DNA from 4 places in the Virgibacillus sp. GM2-2 genome. Region 4 is predicted to be linked to each of the others. Evidence: riboswitches for the same ligand, from Rfam matches in the RefSeq annotation. Region 4 holds a riboswitch; each other region holds the start of a gene.

Region 1 (5,676 bases), on a different contig from region 4:
ATGACGTTGCTCGTCCAACTCAATACATACGGTGTCTGGTTGTTCTGCTTCAATTACTTCTTTTACTTGTTCTGCACTATGTTTGGAAACGTGTGCAGTTCCAATTAAAATGATTTCTTTTCCATTCATTTGGATTCTGGTAATGTTTTCTTCCGACATAAACGACCAACTTTCTATAAAGTCCTATCTAAAATAATAAACTAGATTACAGTAAAAGAGAACTAATTCTCTCTTACTGTAATCGAAAAATTCTTATTCATACACTCCAATAATCTCTACCGCTTTTTCCGTGATAGATGTGTCAATAGCTTTATCAAAATCTAGCTCGCCACGAATAGCACCATTTTCTTGGTACATTTTATATTGGCTCTTAATATCATCAACAAACATTTCACCATTCGGATTCAGCCCTGTAACAGCAACCTTTTCCCATATTTCCGGATCACTTAACGGTGTATGCTCCGTCATAATTTTAATTATCTCATCGGTTCCTTCGCCCTTTATGAAAGCATCATTATAATCACGAACACCTTTTAAATAAGCAGCCATGAATCGTAAGGCAACATTCTTTTCCTCATTTATAAATTTGGGTGAACCTAAAACCATCGCAATTTGAGCCTCTGGCGCATAATCAGTTGTATCACCAAAGCGCACATGGATTCCTTCTTCAATTCCTTGTGTAAGGAGCGGTTCTATTTGAAGTGCAGCGTCAATCGAACCATTTTGAATGGATGCAAGCATGTTCCCAAAGTCCGACATAAGTACAAATTCTACATCATCCTCGGTTAACCCAGCATGTTCTATCATTTTATGAAAAATATAATCATCCACCGCGTTTTTAGTGGAAACGGCAATCCGCTTTCCTTTAAAATCGGCGTACTCATCCATCTCATCTTGCAAATCTTTATCGATTACAAACGAAAAGTAAGAGTCTCCTTTAATATTATGCCCTTTATCGGCAATAATTTTAACGTTTATTCCTTGAGCAATTGCATTAAAAAATGATGCGGACGAGATTCCTCCAGCAATATCTACTTCACCTGACGCTAAAGCTGGCAACATATCATCGCTGTTAGCAAATTTGGCGAACTCTACCTCAATGTTGTAATCCTTAAAATAGCCCTTTTCTTTAGCAATATAGAAGCCTGCGCCTGAAGCCGATCCATCCTCAGCAATTACAACTGTTGCCGTTTCCTCAAGCGGAGCTAAATCGCCAGAAGGGTTATCCTTGCTTACTTCGACATTCAATTTCTCGTCCTGGCCGGTCTTATCCTCTGAACCGGAAGAGCAACCGCTAATGAGCAGTGCAATAAAAAACAATGGAATGAAAAACAGAAACTTACATTTTCTCACGTTAACTTTCCTCCCCTAATCTAAATTCTTGACCCTTGTACTTCATCATGTAAATGATTCCATATCTCAACAAAACTAGTTGCCATCTCTTTATTAGCACGTACCTGTTCCATATTTCTCGGTCTAGGCAAATCGATAACCTTTTGATCAATAATCTTGCCTGGCTGCGAACTCATGAGTAGGATTCTGTCACTAAGTAACAGCGCTTCATCGATGCTATGTGTAATAAACAAAACCGTCTTTTTCATTTCTGCCCAAATGGTTAATAATTCTTCCTGCAAAATAAATTTGTTCTGCTCATCTAACGCAGCAAACGGTTCATCCATTAATAAAATTTCTGGATCATTTGCAAATGCACGTGCAATACTGACGCGTTGCTTCATACCACCCGATAAATCCTTTGGATAATGCTTTTTAAAATTCTCTAGCCCAACTTTTTTTAAATAATAAGACGTACTTTCGTTTACTACTTTTTTAGGCAAATGACGCATGTTGAGCCCAAACGCAACATTCTCTTCAACCGTTAACCATGGGATGACCCCCTGTTCCTGAAAAACCATTGATTGTAATGGCCGATCTTTTTTAGCCTGTTCTATGGTAAACTCACCGACACTCGGCTTCTCAAGCCCAGCTAGAATGCGCAGTAACGTGGTTTTCCCACAACCACTCGGTCCAATTAAGCAAACAAATTCACCATCTTTAATGTCTATGGAAATATCCTCAACCGCTGTTACATTTCTATCCTTCTTATAAAATACTTTTGTAAGATTGTTGATGGAAATCTTCGTATTTTTTGTCACCTTATCACCTCTCTACTAACCTATTTCCATGGCAATAACTTTTTCTGAAATCCTCGTAAAATAAGCGAGAACATGTAGCCAAAAAACGATATTAATACAAGACCCACATACATCTCATTTAGTAAAAATGCACTATAGGAGGTCCATATTAAATAACCAATACCAGAGTTTGCACCCATCATTTCTGCTGCGACAATTGTTAATAACGCGATCGCCTGCCCCATCTGAATTCCTTCTAACATGACTGGAAGGGAGCCAGGTAAAGCAATTTTAAAGAAAAAGTCCTTCGAATTAGCCCCGTAGTTTTTCGCGACATCCAAGTACGTTTTATCGATATTAACAACACCCGCTACCGTATTAATGATTACCGGGAAAAATACACTTCCAGCGATCGTTACGATTTTCGATACTTCCCCGATGCCAAATATCATTAAAATAATCGGTAACAAGGCGAGCGTTGGTATTGGCATAAGTGCCATTATCAATGGAGAAAAGAAATGCCGTAGTGGTGAATACAATCCCATTAATAAACCAAGTACAACAGCTGGTATTACACCTAGTAAAAACCCGGCAAATATTCTAAAAAGTGATATGCCAACATGGCTGAATAATTCTCCCTCTGCTCCCATCGTAAAAAGTGTTGCGATTATTTCCGTTGGTGCAGGAAAAAATCGTGCATCCACTAGACCAGTTCTAGATAAAAATTCCCATAAAACTAAGATAAGAATAGGAGATGATATCGTAAGTAATTGTTTAAATTGATTTCTTTTTTGCCTTTTTCTCCATTCTTCTTGCTCTATAGCAACAGGATCGCGTTCTACATTATCGTTTGATTTGTTCATCCTTCACCACCCCTAATCAAATAATATGTGCATCTGCCTAGATGTGTGAAAGGGTAAAAAGAATATTGTGTGTTAAGCAGTGAATCGTTTTTTCAGGTACCAAAGTGATTGCATGGGGAGCTTGCGGACACACGATACCTTATCCTTGAAAAACAATGGCAAACGAGGCAGCTTGCGGACAGAGAATACCTTATTTGGGTTAAAACAGGTGGAAATCATGCTTTTTTCACTGAATAAGACATCCTGTGTCCGTTAATCTTCAAAATCACGCAGAAAAAGGAAAATAAGAGATCCTCTGTCCGCTACCTAGCACAGTGCAGAATATTAATGTAAACGAATGTTTTTTATCTGAAATAACAATTGGCTTTACAAAATAATTGAGACTCGTTAAGATAAACATAGAAAACTGCATAGTACGTTTATCACTAGGGGAGCTGTGTAAGCGGCTGAGAAGAACATGCTTGTTCTGACCCTTTGAACCCGAACTAGATAATACTAGCGTGGGGAAGTGTAGTCGAAGCATGCATTTTTATGCGCGCAAATACTTACAAACAGACTGCATTCCACACGGATGCAGTTTTTTTAATGGAATTTAAAATTTAGGGAGGAATTAGTTATGACAAATCAACAGTGTTTAGGAACGGGAATTGCGGGGTGCAGCTTTTCCATTCACCCGATGCGTGATGATTTCATTAAAATTATCACAAGCGCACTAGAAAATGTAGATACATCAAAGGTTTGGATGCACACAGATGATGTAACGACTACGGTACGAGGAAGATTAACGCACGTATTTGATGTGACAAAAGCAATCTTTATCCATGCAGCAAAAACGGGTGCACATGTTGCATTTGAAGGAACATTGTCACTAGGATGTCCAGGTGATTCCGCAGGCGATGTTTATATGGCAGAGGATGATATTCCTGTGAACAAAAAGAAAGTAAATGACATTCATCAACCCGTCGCGGCAAAATTTTCACTCTATCCACTTGGGGGCGGAAACTATATGGACGTAATTATGGAGCAGATTGAAGCGATGAAACAGCACGTGGACGTATCACACGCACACTATGCGACACGACTTGACGGGGAATCAGTTGCCATTTTTGACGGATTAGAACAGGTTTTCAATGCAACCGTAGACGGCGGCTCCAGTCATACTGTTATGACTGTTTCCATCTCGGCAAATAGCCCATCACATAAAGGAGCTAACAACCATGAATAATTGGCGTTTCAAGGAAATCGTTGTCATGTCTGCATTGGCAGTTGTCTTTGCTGTCGTATATTTAGCGTTTTTACCAGTTGGAAAGCTTCTGACCGGCTTCTTCGGGCCAATTGGTTATGACCTTATTTTCGGAATATGGTTTATCGTCTCGATCATCGCAGCCTACATTATTCAAAAGCCTGGTGCAGCATTTATTTCTGAAACAATCGCTGCAATGGTGGAGGTATTACTCGGGAATGCTGTCGGACCGATGCTAATCGTATCTGGGATGATTCAAGGAATTGGAGCGGAAGCCGCTTTTGCAGCAACCCGTTGGAAAAATTATTCCACGTGGGTGTTAATGATGGCAGGGGTTGGATCCGCGATAACAAGCTTCATTTACGGCTACTTCCTTGGAGGATTTGCCGCACTATCGACTCCATATGTAATCGGAATGTTTGTTACCCGCATGATTAGTGGTGCATTAATTGCTGGTTTACTTGGTAAAGCGCTTAGTGATGGTCTAGCACAAACTGGTGTCCTATCTAGCTATGCATTAGGAAAGCAATATAGAAGGAAAAAGCAAGCAGCATGACTAACCTATTATCTGTTCAAAACGTAAGCTTGCAATTTGAAAGTCAACTAGATAAAGAGACACTCTCAACTATCGCCTTTGAATTAGACAAAGGGGAAACACTTTTATTACTTGGCCCAAGTGGTTGTGGCAAAAGTACACTGACTTTTTGTTTGAACGGGTTGTACCCCCGTGAACTGGATGGCACCATGCAAGGGACCATCCTAATCAACGGAAAAAAATCTACTGACTACAAACCCGGCGAATTAAGCAAGCATGTAGGTGTAGTCTTTCAAGATCCAGAAACGCAATTCTGTATGCTGACAGTGGAGGATGAAATAGCATTCGGCTTGGAAAACTTATGTATACCTCGTCAGGAAATGGATGAAAAAATTTCAGATGCATTGGCGTTAGTCGGTTTAACAGCATTTCGTACAACGGAAATTGCTTCCCTTTCCGGCGGTCAAAAGCAAAAACTGGCACTTGCCTGCATTCTCGCACTGGAGCCGGATTTACTTATCCTTGATGAACCGACTGCCAATTTAGATCCTATCGCATCAAAAGAATTAATCAAAACTATTCAACGATTGAAAGAGCAAAAAAACTTTTCCATGATTGTAATTGAACATCAGCTAGATGGTTGGATGGATCTATGTGATCGGAGCTTACTCTTAAATCGCAACGGCGAAGTTTTCTATGATGGTTCATTACGAGAAGGAATTGCAAAAATTTTGCCAGAGCTAACGTCACAAGGAATTTGGCTACCAAAAATAACACAATTCGTACTAGAACAGCAATTAAATTCAACTTTTATTCCATTAACGATGAAGGAATTTGAGCAAGGGACTGAGGATTGGACTCCCTTGAACGGTAATTATGCCCAGTCACCTAACATAGATACAA
Region 2 (5,676 bases), on a different contig from region 4:
TGGCCTTAATTTGCGTCCAAACGGTTTCTCCACAAACTACTGGATATCCTCTTTCCTCACTTCGGCCAATAGCTTGCTTAAACATATCATGTAGTTCTTGATCGACACCTGATGACGGAGCAGTAACCCCGACTGTAGCACCTTTTGTTAATATAGGATATGTAATAATAGAAATCCCTCCGAATCTTTTTAACTAGTATAACGGATATACTGGGAAATGAAAGCAGATATTTTATTTCTCAACTAGAGTACTATTCTTTTTTCCGGTATAACATGAACTGTTTTATAGTAAGGTGGTTTCAGCGGACCGTGGTTCCGTTATTTGAGACAAATTTACGAGATTTGGTTAATTTGATGACACAGGATCCGTTATTTGATCATTTGGAGGTCATTTTCCTGGGATTTATGTGAAATAAGATATCTGGTGTCAACAAACATGTTCATTTTGAACTATTTTAGCAAAATAACGGATCGTCTGTCCGCGAAAAACACTGTTCACCAACTGAATAAAAAAAATGTCTCCAAATCCAAATTTTATGTCCCATGAAAAAACCAGCCCACTATAATCTAGCAAGCTGGCGTCTTTACTCTCTAATTGTAAATGTCGTTTTAGCTTTCAATTTAGATTTAGCATGAAGAGTTGCTGTTAACACATACGTTCCTTCGCATAATTCGTTGGGCAAGTCAATTTCATATACTAGTTCTTCTGCTTGTTTCAACGTTACCTCGCTACCCTTACCCAGCAACTTTTCAAAAACAACCTCACCATTACCGTACCTAATTTCATATTCAAACTCATTTACACTTTTAAAAGCTAGTTCCTTTACTTGTTCTGTTTGGTTTTTCACCCGGAAGAGTGCATGCCCCTCCTTTACCTGTAGTGAAGTTTCTAAGCTTCCGGCTATGATACCACCGCCAGAAGATGTTTCATTTTGATGTTGCTCGTTTGTATCATTTGGTTTAGCATTATCATTCATTTTTGATTCACTCCCTGTTGATTACATGCAACCAGTAATAGAAAAAAATAATGCCGACAATCGCCGGCATTATTTTAATTATATTTCTATAATCCTAGTAAACTCCTACGTTACTCCAAGCATTAGCTACGGCATTATATTCTGAACCATAGCCATAGTAATCAGCTGCAGATTGCAGAAGTGCTGCACGTGCATCACTAAAGTTGCTGTATGGTCCAAGATAGACAGTTAATGCACGGTAGTATATTTGTTCCGCTTTTGCTACACCAATACTCTCAATGGTTAAGTAGCCAGCCTTATTTGGAATTCCACTATTTATATGAACACCGCCATTATCCTGATTGGTATAAACATAATCATTCATATGACCTGGTTGTCCATATGCTGGAGGGTTAGAAAGACTTCTTAAAGCATCTCCACTTTTATACGGTGTGTATGCGTCTTCTCCAAGTAGATAATCCTCACGTTCTACGAATACTGAAAATACATCAGACATAGATTCATTTAATGCACCAGGTTGGTCCTGGTAAACTAGATTAGCTGAATAGTCTGTAACGGCATGTGTTAACTCATGTGCTACGATATCCAATGCCCCTGATAATGGAGCAAAAGTTGTTCCATCTCCATCACCATACACCATCTGTTGTCCATTCCAGAATGCATTATTGTAGTTGGATCCGTAGTGAACAGTTGAGCGAATGGTTGCTCCATTACCATCATAACTATTTCGACCAAAAGTATTGTAGAAATAATCATACGTTTGGTCAGCATATGCATGCGCATCTACTGCAGCACCTTGATAGGAACTAGTAAAAGCATTATTACTGTCAGATGAACGATATCCAGGCAGGGAAGTACCGTTTTCAGCAGTAAACGTTTCGATTACACCACGCATTGGATTTGTCACATCATATAAGAAATAATATCCATTTGATAAATACGTGTTTAATTCCTTGTAGTCGCCAAGAACGCCATACCCATATCCATTTGCAGCTCCAGCTTCCGTAACAGCATTATAGGAATCTATTATGGAACCATCGTTTGCATCAACGAATATTTGCCAGTTTCCAGGTTCAGGGAAAATAAATTGAAGTTCGATATGATAAGCTAAATGGCTTGACCCATCTTTTGAATACACGACAAGCTCTGCTTTTTCTGCTGTATTCTTCACATCTGATTTATCTAGTTTGCTAGATTTCTTTAATGCTTTTTTATCTGCTTTCTTAGCTTTTGTTTCTTTTTTTGTTAGATCGATTGATTTCCATGCTTTATCAATTGCATCATTTTTAGATAAGTCTGCCTTAAGATTTTTGCCCAAATCTTTCGTAGCTTCTGGATGTACAGTACCTGTTACCGCAGAGACAATTCCTTTTTCGTTCGTATGAACGGCAAATTTAGCACCATAAACCGGAACACCATCGACAGACTGTGTGAATTCGTAGTGTGTCATGCCAAGGTCATCAGTAGATTTTTGGAGAAATGTAAGATCAGAGTCTGGATCCATTTTGTAAAGTTCTTTGTTGTCCTCCAAATATTGCTTAACTTGTCCAACTCCTTTAACAGCTTTCTCTGAAAGATTCCCAGATACAAATGTTGGAACCTTTTTGTCTTTGTTCCAAACCACATCAAAGTTGGACTTTGTCATAGATTTCATATCTTGAAGCACTTTGTTACCCGCTTCTTCTGCACTAACAGTACCTGTTACCCCCGTTAAAGCTAAACTTATCGCGAGTGCAGTGCCAGTCATTGTTTTCTTAAAATTTTTCTTCTTCAATATCCATCACCCATCCCTTTCGTTTGTTAGTGGATTGGCCAATCTTGTAAGACATTTAGAATTCTACGGACCGTCTATATTCACAATAGCAAAAATATTGCGAGATTCCTATAGTTATTTCCAAACTTTCAGAAAACGAATAAATAGTACCATTTTGTTACATTTTAGGGATTAAAGAACCAAAATACGACAGTATCATCTGAATTTCGTTATTTTTTCTTATAGGCTCAAAAATCCTTTTAATAAAGGATTTTTGAGACATTTTACACAGGCCTACCTTCTAATCATATAGGGTAATTTATAGTACTTTCGGGGAATTTTTCGACAAAAAGTTTATCTGATAAGGTATTTAGCCCGAATTGTAAACTAATTTTGTTAAACCTTTACATTCTATCTTTAAGTCGATAAGATAGACAATAGAAAACTGCATAGTATTTTACCGCACTAGGGGAGCTTTTCTTGGCTGAGAAGAATTATATACATTTTCTGACCCTTACACCCGAACTAGATAATTCTAGCGTGGGGAAGTGTAGTCTATGTACAAACAATTAGCTTTTGAATAAATTAGACTGCACCCCAACAGTAGGTTGCAGTTTTTTTTATTAGAAAACTTGGCTTATCGCCAAGCTTTTCTGGCGAAAGCCTTAGTTGCCTTATACTGATATCCTTAAATCTTATAATTTTATATCAGTGTAAAATAAAATTTCAATTGACCTTTCTAGGAGGTGAAGAAAGTGAATGAAACATGGGGTGTTCTTGATACAGGCCACAATAGTGCTGCTATAAACATGGCGATGGATGAAGCATTACTTAACTGGCATAGTAAAGGGGAAATTCCTCCAACATTACGATTTTATGGTTGGTCAAAACCTAGTCTTTCCATCGGCCATTTCCAGAAAGCAGGAAAGGCTATTGATTTTATCAATGTTCAAAAGCACGGCTGTGAATTCGTACGACGATTAACTGGCGGGAGTGCAGTGTTACACGATGACGAACTGACGTATAGCATTGTCGTTTCAGAGAAGAAAGATTATATTCCAACCTCCATTCAAGAAGCTTATTATGTTTTATCAAAAGGGATATTGGAAGGATATAAACAATTAGGAATCGTTGCAGACTACGCCACTCCGGAAAGAAAAGCAGAACGAACAGAAGTCTGTTTCGAGAAACCTGCCTTTTACGAAATGGTTGTGGATGGAAAAAAAATATCCGGAAACGCGCAAACACGAAAGCATGGTGTTCTATTGCAACATGGATCCATTCCAATGAGCATGAATAAAAAAATGCTTTTTGATCTATTTAACTTCCCTAATGAAAAAATACGTGAAAGAAAGAGAAATGCATTTTCAACCAAAGCAACTACTATAAATGAAATAACAAAGAAACAACATACTTACCCTGATTTAAAATTAGCTTTTCAAAAAGGCTTTCAAACAGAATTAAATATGCACTTTGTGCCATTAGAGTTATCCGATATTCAATGGGAAGAAGTTACGGAATTAGCAGAAACAAAGTACAGTCAGGAAAAATGGAATCTATTTCATCAAAGGAGTGTGTGATCGATGACAAAACAAGAAGAATACATACGTAAACCTGAGTGGTTAAAAACAAAAATTAATACGAATAAATCGTACACTGGCCTCAAAAAATTAATGCGTGAGAAAAAGTTAAACACGGTTTGTGAAGAGGCACGTTGTCCGAATATTCACGAGTGCTGGAGTGAACGAAAAACTGCTACATTCATGATTTTAGGTGACACATGTACACGAGGGTGCCGCTTCTGTGCAGTGAAAACTGGCTTACCAAATGAACTTGATTGGGGAGAACCAGAACGAGTTGCTGATTCGGTGGAAATTATGGGATTGAAGCATGCGGTAGTAACTGCCGTTGCCCGCGATGATTTAAAAGATGGGGGAGCAGCTGTTTTCGCTGAAACAGTTCGTGCAATTCGTCGTAAAAATCCTGGCTGCACAATAGAAATCCTACCTTCTGATATGAAGGGAGACTATGAGAGTTTACATACTTTGATGGACAGTGAACCTGATATTTTTAACCATAATATTGAAACCGTTCGCCGATTGACGAAAAAGGTTCGTGCTCGTGCGATGTATGATCGATCCCTACAGTTACTGCAGCGTGTAAAAGAAATTGCTCCTAAAACACCAACAAAATCAAGTATTATGGTAGGGCTTGGTGAAGAAAAAGAAGAAATTGTGCAAGCGATGGATGATTTACTAGCACACGATGTGGATATTATGACAATCGGTCAGTATTTACAGCCTACGAAGAAGCATTTGAAAGTTGAACGGTACTATCATCCAGATGAATTCGCTGAATTAAAGGAAATTGCTCTTAAGAAAGGATTTCAACATTGCGAATCAGGTCCACTTGTGCGTTCATCGTATCATGCAGACGAGCAAGTATCACAAACGTCAGCACAACGAAGAATTAAATATATGAAGGAATACGAACAACACGAGAAGAAATCAGTTGATTTTACTTTTTAAACTATATGGGAAAAATCACACACAGTTAGTCACAAAATCGCGCGAACCCATTGTCAAATAGCGCAATCATCTAAAGATAACGCGCAACATCCAAGAGAATTCGCGCAATTATTATAGTTGCGCGTGAATCTGAACAGCTATTGCGCGAATTAAGGCTACAAACACGCGATAATCAGCTGTTACTGCGCTATTTCGCAGCAGTGTTGAACAAATTACTATTAAAAAACTCGGCATTCGTCTCGGCTTTAATAGCGAATGCCGAAGTTTTTTTTATAAGGTCTACCATAATTTATACTTTATGACGTTATAAATATATCGAGTAATCACTTCAGGTGACTACTCGATATTTTTGTATAATGGCCTTTTTATCGATTTTACCTACGTCCGTTTTCGGTAGTTCCTCCACAAAGAAAAACTT
Region 3 (5,676 bases), on a different contig from region 4:
TTGGTTGTTATGGCAACAGGTTCTAATAGACTTTGAAAATGCTGAAATTAACGGTAATCCTACGAGAATAATAAAACATGTAAGTGGTGATTGAAATGAAATTAGTAAGACCAGGTATGGAATGGAAAGAAGAACATGAAAGCTATGCTAAAGAATGGGGACAAGCAAGAATGGTCCCGAGTAGCTTTGATTTGAATGGATTTGAACGTTACGAAGCATATTTAATAGCGTTGGCCGATCGTGAAAAAGGAAGTGGTAAGTGGCTGCCTAGCACCAATTATTTTTTGGTAAACGATAAAAACCGTATTTTAGCAATGATTGATATTCGTCATGAACTAAATGACTTTTTATATAATGTTGGAGGTCATATCGGGTATGGTGTCCGTCCATCTGAGCGCAGGAAAGGATATGCTACCCGTATTTTAGCTGAAGCCCTAGTTAAATGTCGTGAACTAAAGATGGATCGAGTTCTTGTTACATGTGATGAAGATAATATTGGATCAGCAAAAGTAATTTTGAATAACGGCGGAATAGAGGATGAAAGTTTTACAGAAGAAGATGGAAATGTGAAGCGACGATTTTGGATAGAGAATAAATAAAGGGGGTTCTACATTGCAACGAGTAGATGTGGCATATTCACTAATATATGATGAGTCAGAAAACAAAGTATTAATGGTGAAAAATAATAAATTCAATAACTGGACATTGCCTGGTGGAGCGGTTGAGGCAGGAGAGACATTGAAGCAAGCTGCTGTAAGAGAAGCGAAAGAAGAAACAGGTTTAACAATCGAGGTAGGAGAAATTGTATCGGTAAATGAAGCATTTATGGAGCAAAACGGCCATCATGCATTGTTTGTAACCTTCAGGGGAAAAGTGATCGAAGGCGAAATTGCTATTCAGGATACGGATGTTAACGTTGGAATTTCAGAAGTGAAGTGGATTGATTTAGAAACTGCTTCTGAGTTGATGCCCTACCATGAGACGGGAGTAAAAGCATTACTAGAATCTTCTATTCCTTATAACTTTCAAGGTGGAAGGCGTTATATGAACTATCAATTTTCTAGAATGAATCAACAAGAGGCAGAAGACATTGCGTACAATTGGCATTACGATGGAGAATATGCGTTTTACGATATTCAAGCTGATGAGGAAGATCTTCAAGAATTTATCGATCCTAAGCAACGTGGAGATTCAACTTTTGTGGTAAAGCGTGATGACGAGGTAATTGGTTTTTATAGTTTTCGTCAAACCAATCCGGGAACTATCGATATTGGACTTGGCATGCGACCCGACTTAACTGGGAATGGAAATGGTAGGCAATTTTTGGAGGCGGGATTAGCATTCGCGACGTCAACATATAACCCAACCACCTTCACGTTATCAGTTGCTACTTTTAATAAGCGAGCGATTAACGTATATAAAAAAGCTGGATTCATAGAAGTAAATACGTTTATGCAGGATACAAATGGTAGTCGCTTCGAATTCGTAAAAATGAGGAAGGAAGTTTCCGAATGATTGATACGTTTTCGATGAGAACCCCATTTAAGGATGATCGAATGATTCGCGTCTATCTACCAAAAAGCTATACCCAGTTCTTGAACCATTATACAGTTTTATACATGCACGACGGTCAAAATGTTTTCCATGATGAAGAAGCAATCGGTGGTGTGTCTCTAGGGCTTGAGCGTTACTTAGATGAAAATCAAATAGATATTATTGTCGTCGGTATTGATTCAAATCCTGTTTTTGAAGAACGCGTGAATGAGCTGTGCCCATGGGTGAATGGCAAATACAGTAAAGAGCATTTTAATGATGATCGAGTAATTGGTGGTAAAGGTGCCAGCTACTTAGAATTTATCGTACAGGAGCTTAAACCGCTAATCGATGAAAAATACCGAACAAATAGGAAATCGGCATCGATGGCAGGAATATCACTTGGTGGCTCGATGTCGCTCTATGCAGGTTGTCGTTATCCAGAAACTTTTACCCGAATAGCAGGTATTTCTTCTGCATTTTTTCGTAATCAGGAAGAGCTCAGTGACCTAATACGTAATACTGATATGTTAGCACTTGAGCGTATCTATTTGGATTGTGGGGATAAAGAAACGAGTGATGAAAAAATCAGTAAAGCCTTTTTACATTCCAATGTAGAGGTGGTTGAGCTTGTAAAATCTAAAGTGAAGAATACTAGATTTGAAGTCTTTGAAGGAGCAGAGCATAGCTATGCTTTTTTTAGAAACAGATTTCCGGAAGCATTAAAATATTTAATAGAGGAGTGAGTGAAAGTTGAATTTATTCAATGGAGTTTATCAAATTAATATTCGGGTTACTGACATGACAATTTCTTCTAAGTGGTATCAGGAGGTCCTCGGTCTGAAGGTAGTAAAAGATTATGATACGACTGTTGTTTTGGGATTTAATGATTCTTCGGTTGCTGTATGTTTGATCGAGCTAGCTGAAAATGAGTCATTGCCATTAAATTTGGAGAACGGAACACATCCAGTTTTTGCAATTCCTACAGCACAAGCTGAAATATGTAAACAGAGACTGACCGAAATGGATGTTTCAATTGTTGTAGGTGGAAGTGAAGCGCATTTCAAGTTTACTGATCCGGATGGTAATTTGTTGGAAGCTTTCTTACCAGACCTGTATGAAAATGACGCGTTCCAGCATTTAAGGTAAAAATGTTGGAATTAAAACGATTTAAGTCGCGTATGATTCAGGATGTAATGCAATTATTTAGGGATACGATCCTAACTGTAAATCGAAATGATTACTCTGCTGAACAAGTAGAAGCTTGGGCGGGGAATTCCCCAACACTTGAAGAGTGGGTGGCTCGTCTTCAAAAAAGCCTAACTTATGTAGTGGTTATGGAGGAGAATATTGTAGGTTTTGGTAATCTAACCGATGAAGGATTAATTGATTTACTATATGTTCATAAAGACCATCAGGGGGAAGGAATTGGTTCGAAAATTTTGGGACAGCTGGAGTGTGACGCAAGGTGGCGTCATCTACAGCAATTGTCTACAGAAGCAAGTATTACTGCTAAACCATTTTTTCTAGCACATGGTTTTCAAGTACAACGGAAACAAGCGAAAATTATAGCAGAAACTGCTTTTACTAACTATCGAATGATCAAAACTATTTAGTGGAGGGATACAGATGATTAGTCCAGTAAAAAATCAGATCAATACAATTTTTGTTCATGTTAGTGATTTGCAAAAATCGGTGGAATGGTATGCAAGATTACTTGGCCAGGAGTATAATCCACAAGAAATTTCTGATCCTGTACATAACATGGAAATTAACGACTACACAGGATTAACACTTGATGCTGGTCCGGAAGAACAGGAGAAAAAAATTACTCCTTCACCCTATCCGTTATTCAATTTCCACACCGATGATATTCACGCAGCGCTTGCATTTGTAAAAGAATTAAAGATTGAACTAGATGAGAACCTGGTTGAATTTGATGACTTTTCCTTTTTTACGGTACGAGATCCGGATCAACATGTCATTATGATTTGTACTGGCTAATGTACAATTGACAAAAAAAGCCATTCATGTTTTAGTAAGGTTATAACTTAATAGAAAGTCCACTAGGGGTGCCATTAGGCTGAGATAAGGATTTCCTTAATCCCTTTGAACCTGATCTAGTTCATACTAGCGTAGGAAAGTGGAGGTCGGTTAATTCGTTTATATAAAGGCATTATTGTCTTTCATTAACGTTATCTACAAACCACTCCAATTTCTGGTGTGGTTTTTTTGTTTTCAAAAAACGTACACCAGAAATTCTTCACTGCCCCTATTGGATTTTCTTCATGAAAGGGGTTCTTCTATGAAACATTCTATTCCAACAGTTCTCACCATTGCAGGCACTGATCCGACAGGAGGTGCCGGAATTCAAGCTGATTTAAAGACTTTCCAAGAGCGGGAAGTTTATGGGATGAGCGTAGTGACCTCCATCGTTGCGCAAAATACTTTAGGTGTTCAAGGACTCGAGCATCTATCAGTGGAATTTATTCAAAAGCAAATGGATAGTGTCCTGATTGATATTTCGCCCGATGTTGTCAAAACAGGCATGATTGCTACATCCGAGATGATGGAGGCAGTAGCTGATGCAATTAGTAAAAATTCGATACCTTATGTAATTGATCCTGTAATGGTTGCCAAAAGCGGAGATCATTTAATGGATGTAACCGCAAAACAAACGTTGATTGACCGATTACTTCCACTTGCGACGGTGGCAACACCCAATATACCAGAAGCTGAAGTTTTATTCTCAGAAACTATTAATTCTATAGCAGATGCAGAGGATGCAGCAAGACGAATTGTCCATGAACTTGGTGCAAATGCAGCCGTTGTTAAGGGCGGTCATCATTTGAATGATGAAGCGATCGATATTTTGTATGATGGTGCGACCATTCATCGATTTCCTGCAACACGCATTCAGACAAAACATACGCATGGAACTGGTTGTACCTATTCTGCAGTTATCGCTGCTGAACTGGCAAAAGGGAGATCTGTATATGAAGCGGTGAAAGAAGCGAAAAGGTTTATTACAGCCGCAATTAGCTACAGTTTAAAGCTTGGAAAAGGAAATGGGCCAACAAATCACTGGGCTTACCGATTACATGGATTACCAAAAATGAGTGGAGGGATTTTCCAATGAATTATTTAGAGCAAATAAGGACACAAAAACCATTAATTCATAATATCACGAACACGGTGGTGGCAAATTTTTCTGCAAATGGGTTGTTGGCTCTTGGGGCGTCGCCAGCAATGGCAAATGCACCTGAGGAAGTGGCGGAAATGGCGGCTCATGCGGATGCGTTAGTGTTAAATATTGGAACGTGCACACAAGCCCAGGTAGAAGCGATGATTTTAGCCGGGAAAGCTGCAAATGAAAAGGGTATTCCTGTGGTGTTAGATCCTGTAGCTATTGGTGCAACGACATTTCGGTCAGAATCTGTAGAACGTATTTTATCCGAAATAAATGTAACGGTGATTCGTGGAAATGCTGGTGAAATAGCTGTTCTTGGTGAGTTGGATACGGAGGTAAAAGGTGCTGACTCCATGGTTGGTGAATTGGATTCGAAAGTAGCCATGTATGTAGCGAAAAAATATGATGCAGTTGTTATTGCAACTGGCAAAACGGATTTAATTACGAATGGTTACCAGTTTTCACATTGTAAAAATGGTACTGAAATGCTGCCGAATGTAACGGGTACGGGTTGTTTATTGACAGCGGTAGTCGGGGCGTTTTTAAGTATTGGTGTTGATTTTTATGAAGCGTCAGTCAAAGCCGTATGTAGCTATGGTGTGGCTTCGGAACGAGCTTTGCTGAATGCGAATGGACCGGGGAGCTTTTTGCCTGCTTTTCTTGACGAACTATATAGGCTAACTGATGAGAAAGTGAGAGAAAAGGCTAACGTCCGCGAGCTTTCACTAAAAGGAGAGTAATACCTATGATCGAGCGAAGTGATTTACGTGTTTATTTTATTATGGGAAGCATGAATACAAAAGAGGAGCCAGCTCAGGTTTTGCAACAAGCCATTAATGGGGGAATTACAGCCTTTCAGTATCGGGAAAAAGGAGTAGGTGCTAAAACAGGCGTGGCCCGATTTAAATTAGGAGTTGAGTTGCGAAATATTTGTCTTAAACACCGAATTCCAT
Region 4 (5,676 bases):
GGTAAAAATGATTCATCATCGTACAGTGCATTCAAAGATTCCTGTACAATCGAACTAGTTTGTTTAGACATAAATAGGATAACCTCCAGTAGAATATTTTTTACTTCCTCTACTAATGGTTACCCTAATTATTACGAATATATTCTACTAATTTAGAGCAAAAAGACTGCAATTAAAGTGGAAATTAATAAACCGCTTATAACTGGTATGAAATTTTTTCGTACTAATTCCATCACGGAGACACCACAGAAACCAGCAATCGCAATCATGGATGACCACGCCACAAGGGTTCCACCACCCGTCCAAATAGCTCCCATCTGACCGATAGCAGCAAGCGTTGCAGTATCAATTGAGCCGTTTTGTAATGAAGCAGCCAGAGCACCAGTTAATGGTAAGCCTGAGAACCCTGATCCATCAAGACCAGTAATGATACCAATGATTAATACACTGAACCCAGCAAATATTGCACTCTGTGGTAAAAATTCTTGTATTGCCTGCACAATGTCAAAGAGGAAAGCAGGCGGATTTTCATCAATACCTAATATCCTTCCAGCGAAATCAGAGCTTCCTAGAAAGAAAAAACCTGCAATCGGAATTACTGGCCCCATTGCTTTAAAGGCGAAAATAAATCCTTCAGTAATGTGGTTGCTAATATAATCAAGTGAATGTTGCTTTCCGAAAGCGACCGTTGCAAGGAGTAGTAAGATAACCGCAACACCACCGATAAATGCAGCACCACCCCCACCTTCAAAACCAGTCATTCGGCCAGAACCTAGTTTCGTAAAGATCATATATATAACCACAGCTAACAACGATAATGGAACCAAAATAGCGAATACTTTACTCCAAGTTGTTAGATGTTCACCATGTGCCTTATTCGTTGATTGTGATTGTGTTTGTAGTCCAGCCAAATCTGCTTCAATTAGTGGACTGTCTTTTTTACGAATTGATTTACGATACAATAAATAAGCGATTAGAATTGCTACTCCACCCGTAATCAACGACAGTATTAATGCTGTATCCGCAACCGCAGCAGTACTAATTCCAGCTGACTTAGCGGATAGGCTCGGCGCCACTTGAACAATGTAATCGGACGATAACGCCATTCCCTGACCAGCTAATGCAATAGCCACTGCAGCCGTAATTGCCGGCAGGCCTGCACGAACAGCGGCTGGCACGAGTAATGCACAAATTAGTGGTACAGCTGGAGTCGGCCAGAAAAATAATGATATGACGTACGTTACGCCAATGAGAACAAAAAAGGATACGTGCCCATTCACCATCATTTTTTGAATGGGTTTGATCATTCGCCGATCTGCACCAAGGTCTTTCAATGCATGCAGTAACGCCATCATGAATGTAATGATAAGGAAAATGCTAAACAGCTCTTGTGCTGCAACTAAGTTTGCATTAAATATTGCAGTGAAGCCATCAACTAGACTACCCTTAAACACCCATGCAATAACGAACGTTCCTAGTAATGTAGGAAGTACGACACCTTTTTTGAAAATCATTGTTCCTATGATTACAAGTGTAAAAAATCCATATAACCAATGTGAAACAGTTAATTCCATCCCTTTTCTCCCTTTCTCACATCCTTATTTATGAATGTGCTATAGCCTATGCATGTTTCAAGTTTGGGGTGAAAAGAATTAGAGGGTGTTTTTCAAGAACTCCTGTGCTTAGAATAATAATGTCTTGTAAACGCTTAGTAGCGGACAGAGAATGCCTTATTTTCCTTTTTTGGCGTGATTTTAAGGATTAACGGACACAGGATATCTTATTATAGTAAAAAAGCATGCGTTTCACCTGTTTTAACCTAAATAACGTATCCTGAGTCCGATAACTGCCGCAGTTACCCTTATTTTTCATAAATAAGGCACCGTGTGTCCGATAACTTGCAAGCCAATGAAAATGGTTCTTCATCACCGGAATCCAAAAAACGGAATCTTTTGCAGTCACTACCAAATTAAATTTTCACTATTTCGCAACTTAAATCAACTACGAAAATTTAAAATCGACAATGTTTAAGGAAATTGCCAATAAAAAACAGCCCAATTTGAGGACTGTCTACTCATTCTCACTATCTAACTTTTCCGTACAATCGTTACATAAAAGTTTGCCATCAACTTGTTCTCCATCAAAAAATCCGTTCTCACAATATACTTTGGTTCCACATGCCTGACATCCTCCGATAAGTTCACGCAACTAAATCACCTCTTATTAAAAAGTATACGACAAAAAAGCAGCCTTGATAAGTATCAAGACTGCTTCGTATTATGCTGCATTTAATAATGTTCTTGGCTGTTTGTGGAAAAGAAAGAATACTACGACAGTACAGATGATAAATGACGGGAGTAAATAAGACAAATTGTATAGTAACGAATAGATCCAAACAGATTGTCCTTCAGGTGCATAACTAGCAAAGAAAACAATCCCAGCTATATAGTGAGCGATAAAACGTAATGTTGTCCCCAAGAATACTCCTAGCATAATATAAGTTAAATACTCCTTCGTCCGTTCTTCCTTTACAGCCTGTTGAATTTTACTAGCAAAGATCCCAGCGAAACCTAAAACAGTGAACGCCGCCAAATAATCTAAGAAACCCTGAATTGGATGAGCGATAATAGCACCTGTAGCTATTTGCCATACTCCCCACAAGAATCCAGACAACAATCCACCTTTAATCCCCCATCTAAATGCCACAATAAATACAGGAATCATCGCAAGTGATATGGACCCACCTTGTGCCCAGATTTTAAACGATAAAAATGGAATGAGATCTAATACTAATGCCAATGCTGTAAAAATCGATACCTCAATCAAAAATAAAATTTTCTTTGATCGCAAAACAATTACCTCCCCTAGTTTTTTGCAACAAAAAAAGCAATGCCTAGGGGAAGTTTCCGATGGGAATAATCCTCGCACATTGCTTTTTAACCATCAAAAAAGTCACGATCCCTACGCTAGTATTAACTAACAGGTTCAAAGGGTCTGAACAAATGCTTGTTCACTCTCAGCCAAATGGCTCCCCCTGCAGGCTTTTTATAGAGGACGTTCAAAAATTCCGGTAAAAGTGACACATCGAATTTCTTCGTTGGCTTGCTTTTCCGTTCCTTGGAAAAGAAAAACGCTTTTCCTGCGTGCTAGATCGTTTCCTCACGTATTAATAGCATACGTTCCGGTACTCAAAGCTACGCCTCCTCGAACTTCTCGGTCATTTTTATCCTCCTTTTTGAACACGTCCTTATATTGCTTTTTTCATTGAATCTATTATAACGGATATTTACGTTATAAACAAGATTAGGAGATAGCTAAAAATTCTTCTACATCTTTAGCACATAATTTCATTGCATTCTCCCAAAATTCGGGTTGAGTTAAATCAATATTTAGATGTTTTGCCGCCAAATCCTCGACATTCATTTGGCCAGTGTCACGCAATAGTGCAATGTAATCTTCTTCAAAGTTACCATCCGTCTCTAGTGCATGGGCATATAAACCAAGACTAAATAAATAGCCAAATGTATAAGGAAAGTTATAAAACGGAACACCAGTAATATGAAAATGTAGCTTGGAAGCCCAGAAGTTTTCATCATACTCTTCTAATGCATCGCAATATGCATCCTTCTGTGCATCAACCATCAGTTGATTTAAGCGATCAACGGAAACTAATCCATGTTTTCTTTCTTCATAAAAACTAGTTTCAAATATAAACCTTGCGTGAATATTCATAAAGAATGCTACTCCGCGTTGCACCTTATCCTCAAGTAATGCCAATTTTTCCTTGTTCGTTTTTGCATGTTTTACCGATGCATCCGCAACGATCATCTCAGCGAATGTTGATGCTGTTTCTGCAACGTTCATTGCATAACCTTGATTTAATCCATGTATATCATTCATCACATGCTGATGATAGGCGTGACCAAGTTCGTGCGCCAACGTCGCTACGTTAGAAGATGTCCCAGAATAAGTCATAAAAATTCGTGTTTGTTTACTATCTGGAAAACTTGTACAGAACCCGCCCGGTCGTTTACCAGGTCGGTCTTCTGCTTCAATCCAATTTTTATCAAATGCCAACTGAGCAAAATCAGCCATTTTAGGACTGAAGCCACGAAAATTGTCAACGATAAAATCGGCACCTTCCGAAAATGAATAGGTTTTAACTGAATCAGAGATAGGAGCGCCTATATCATACATACTTAACTTTTCAAGTCCTAGTAATTCTGCTTTCCTTTTTAAGTATTTGACAAATGGTTGTTTATTAGTTGAAATTGCATTCCACATTGCATCCAGTGTTTCTTTTTTCATTCGATTAATAGCAAGCGGTTCTTTCAAGACATCTGACCAATTACGATGCTTATATTTCTGTAACCGAAATCCAGCTAAATGATTAAGTGTTTGACCGAATAAATTTGCATTTTCCTTCCATGCATTATCAATTTGTTCGGATACATGTTGTCGAACAGTTCGATTTGGATCACTCAATTTATTAGAAGCTTGCCCAATTGAATAGGTTTTACGTTCACCATCTGTCTCAATCTCAACATTCATATTTCCGACTAAAGCATCGTACATTTGACTCCATCCATGATAGCCGTCAACTGCTAAATCGTTCATCAATACTTCTTGCTCAACAGATAATTGTTCCGTTGCTTTTTCTCTATATTCATTTAACACAAATGACACAGTGTTAAGTGTTGAATCTGTTAAAAGTTCATTCCAAACTGCATCGTCTATTTGAACCAGCTTTTGATCAAACTTAGTCATTATTGCGTCTGTCTCCGCTTTTAATTCACTTCGTTTCCCTACAAGCATACTTGCCTTTGTATCGTTGACATCTTGTGCGCTCAAACAACTGATATACGCGAAGGCCTCACGTAATTTTTTTCTAGTACCTTCTAATAACTCTACAATTGAAATCAGCTTTTTCGCATTTGTGTTAATTGGATCAAATGTTTCCACTTCTTTTGCGAGCATTTGTAAAGAAACAGAAATTTGACCCAGGTATGTATTGAATTGTTCTGAGTCACTTCCCCCTGTAAAGATAGTATCTAAATCCCAGGTTGGTTGATACGTATTTTGCATCCAATCTCTCCTTAGTTTTCATCCCTATTACACTTTCATTATACCGATGATTTCGAATATTTACATCATTTTTCTTAAAATTGCTCCTATTTTTGTGTGTGCATAAATATTAACCAATCCAAAATCACGTGTTTCAATCGTATAAACATGTGGATATGGATTTCCTAGAATCGTATAGTGCAATCCGTTAAATTTTGCTGGATTTAGATAACCTACTTCGTTACCTATAACAGGCTTTTTATTCAGTGGGTAAATGCGCCACTTATTTACTGTAGCTGGTAAAGATAATTGGAATTCTTCGCTCCTTATTACCGTTTTATTGTTTACGCTTGATTCTACATGATCATTCTCAATGAATTGACAAAATCCCTTTACAACAGCTTCTGCATATATTTTCCAAGACGATTGCAATTGTTGAATGTCGTCACCTTTTGAATCGGCAAAACCGTATTCAATAATAGCTGTTGCAACGCTGCCAGTGTTTCGATTCATAAAATAATAATCCTGTGCCGGATCTGTGGATAAGACTCTCGTATATACACTTCTGATATTTTGTCCAGCAGCTTTCAGTTTCACTGCAATTGCTTCTGA

The links. A riboswitch is a leader RNA that binds a small molecule or an ion and turns the genes downstream of it on or off. The one in region 4 is predicted to bind thiamine pyrophosphate.
Region 1: another riboswitch for thiamine pyrophosphate. It lies ahead of ACY9Z2_RS02640 (YkoF family thiamine/hydroxymethylpyrimidine-binding protein); the one in region 4 lies ahead of thiT (energy-coupled thiamine transporter ThiT).
Region 2: another riboswitch for thiamine pyrophosphate. It lies ahead of ACY9Z2_RS12655 (lipoate--protein ligase family protein); the one in region 4 lies ahead of thiT (energy-coupled thiamine transporter ThiT).
Region 3: another riboswitch for thiamine pyrophosphate. It lies ahead of thiD (bifunctional hydroxymethylpyrimidine kinase/phosphomethylpyrimidine kinase); the one in region 4 lies ahead of thiT (energy-coupled thiamine transporter ThiT).

The regions. Positions count from the first base shown of each region.
Region 1 covers NZ_JBUZWC010000001.1:584,428-590,103, forward strand. The annotation lists gene ACY9Z2_RS02620 (TraB/GumN family protein) at 1-159, opposite strand, end outside; gene ACY9Z2_RS02625 (ABC transporter substrate-binding protein) at 253-1,353, opposite strand; gene ACY9Z2_RS02630 (ABC transporter ATP-binding protein) at 1,374-2,153, opposite strand; gene ACY9Z2_RS02635 (ABC transporter permease) at 2,174-2,995, opposite strand; TPP riboswitch at 3,413-3,519, shown strand; gene ACY9Z2_RS02640 (YkoF family thiamine/hydroxymethylpyrimidine-binding protein) at 3,612-4,220, shown strand; gene ACY9Z2_RS02645 (ECF transporter S component) at 4,213-4,794, shown strand; gene ACY9Z2_RS02650 (ABC transporter ATP-binding protein) at 4,791-5,676, shown strand, end outside.
Region 2 covers NZ_JBUZWC010000010.1:64,038-69,713, reverse strand. The annotation lists gene ACY9Z2_RS12670 (S66 family peptidase) at 1-169, opposite strand, end outside; gene ACY9Z2_RS12665 (BsuPI-related putative proteinase inhibitor) at 585-977, opposite strand; gene ACY9Z2_RS12660 (M4 family metallopeptidase) at 1,072-2,724, opposite strand; TPP riboswitch at 3,188-3,294, shown strand; gene ACY9Z2_RS12655 (lipoate--protein ligase family protein) at 3,486-4,310, shown strand; gene lipA (lipoyl synthase) at 4,314-5,258, shown strand; gene ACY9Z2_RS12645 (acyl-CoA synthetase) at 5,587-5,676, opposite strand, start outside.
Region 3 covers NZ_JBUZWC010000011.1:86,946-92,621, forward strand. The annotation lists gene ACY9Z2_RS13390 (hypothetical protein) at 1-94, shown strand, start outside; gene ACY9Z2_RS13395 (GNAT family N-acetyltransferase) at 96-599, shown strand; partial or broken gene ACY9Z2_RS13400 (NUDIX domain-containing protein) at 628-951, shown strand; gene ACY9Z2_RS13405 (GNAT family N-acetyltransferase) at 1,045-1,515, shown strand; gene ACY9Z2_RS13410 (alpha/beta hydrolase) at 1,512-2,279, shown strand; gene ACY9Z2_RS13415 (VOC family protein) at 2,287-2,682, shown strand; gene ACY9Z2_RS13420 (GNAT family N-acetyltransferase) at 2,715-3,149, shown strand; gene ACY9Z2_RS13425 (VOC family protein) at 3,163-3,537, shown strand; TPP riboswitch at 3,592-3,692, shown strand; gene thiD (bifunctional hydroxymethylpyrimidine kinase/phosphomethylpyrimidine kinase) at 3,839-4,672, shown strand; gene thiM (hydroxyethylthiazole kinase) at 4,669-5,463, shown strand; gene thiE (thiamine phosphate synthase) at 5,469-5,676, shown strand, end outside.
Region 4 covers NZ_JBUZWC010000006.1:168,634-174,309, reverse strand. The annotation lists gene ACY9Z2_RS09785 (Glu/Leu/Phe/Val family dehydrogenase) at 1-71, opposite strand, end outside; gene ACY9Z2_RS09780 (hypothetical protein) at 153-1,574, opposite strand; gene ACY9Z2_RS09775 (hypothetical protein) at 2,071-2,208, opposite strand; gene thiT (energy-coupled thiamine transporter ThiT) at 2,278-2,850, opposite strand; TPP riboswitch at 2,942-3,046, opposite strand; gene ACY9Z2_RS09765 (M3 family oligoendopeptidase) at 3,304-5,085, opposite strand; gene ACY9Z2_RS09760 (N-acetylmuramoyl-L-alanine amidase family protein) at 5,146-5,676, opposite strand, start outside.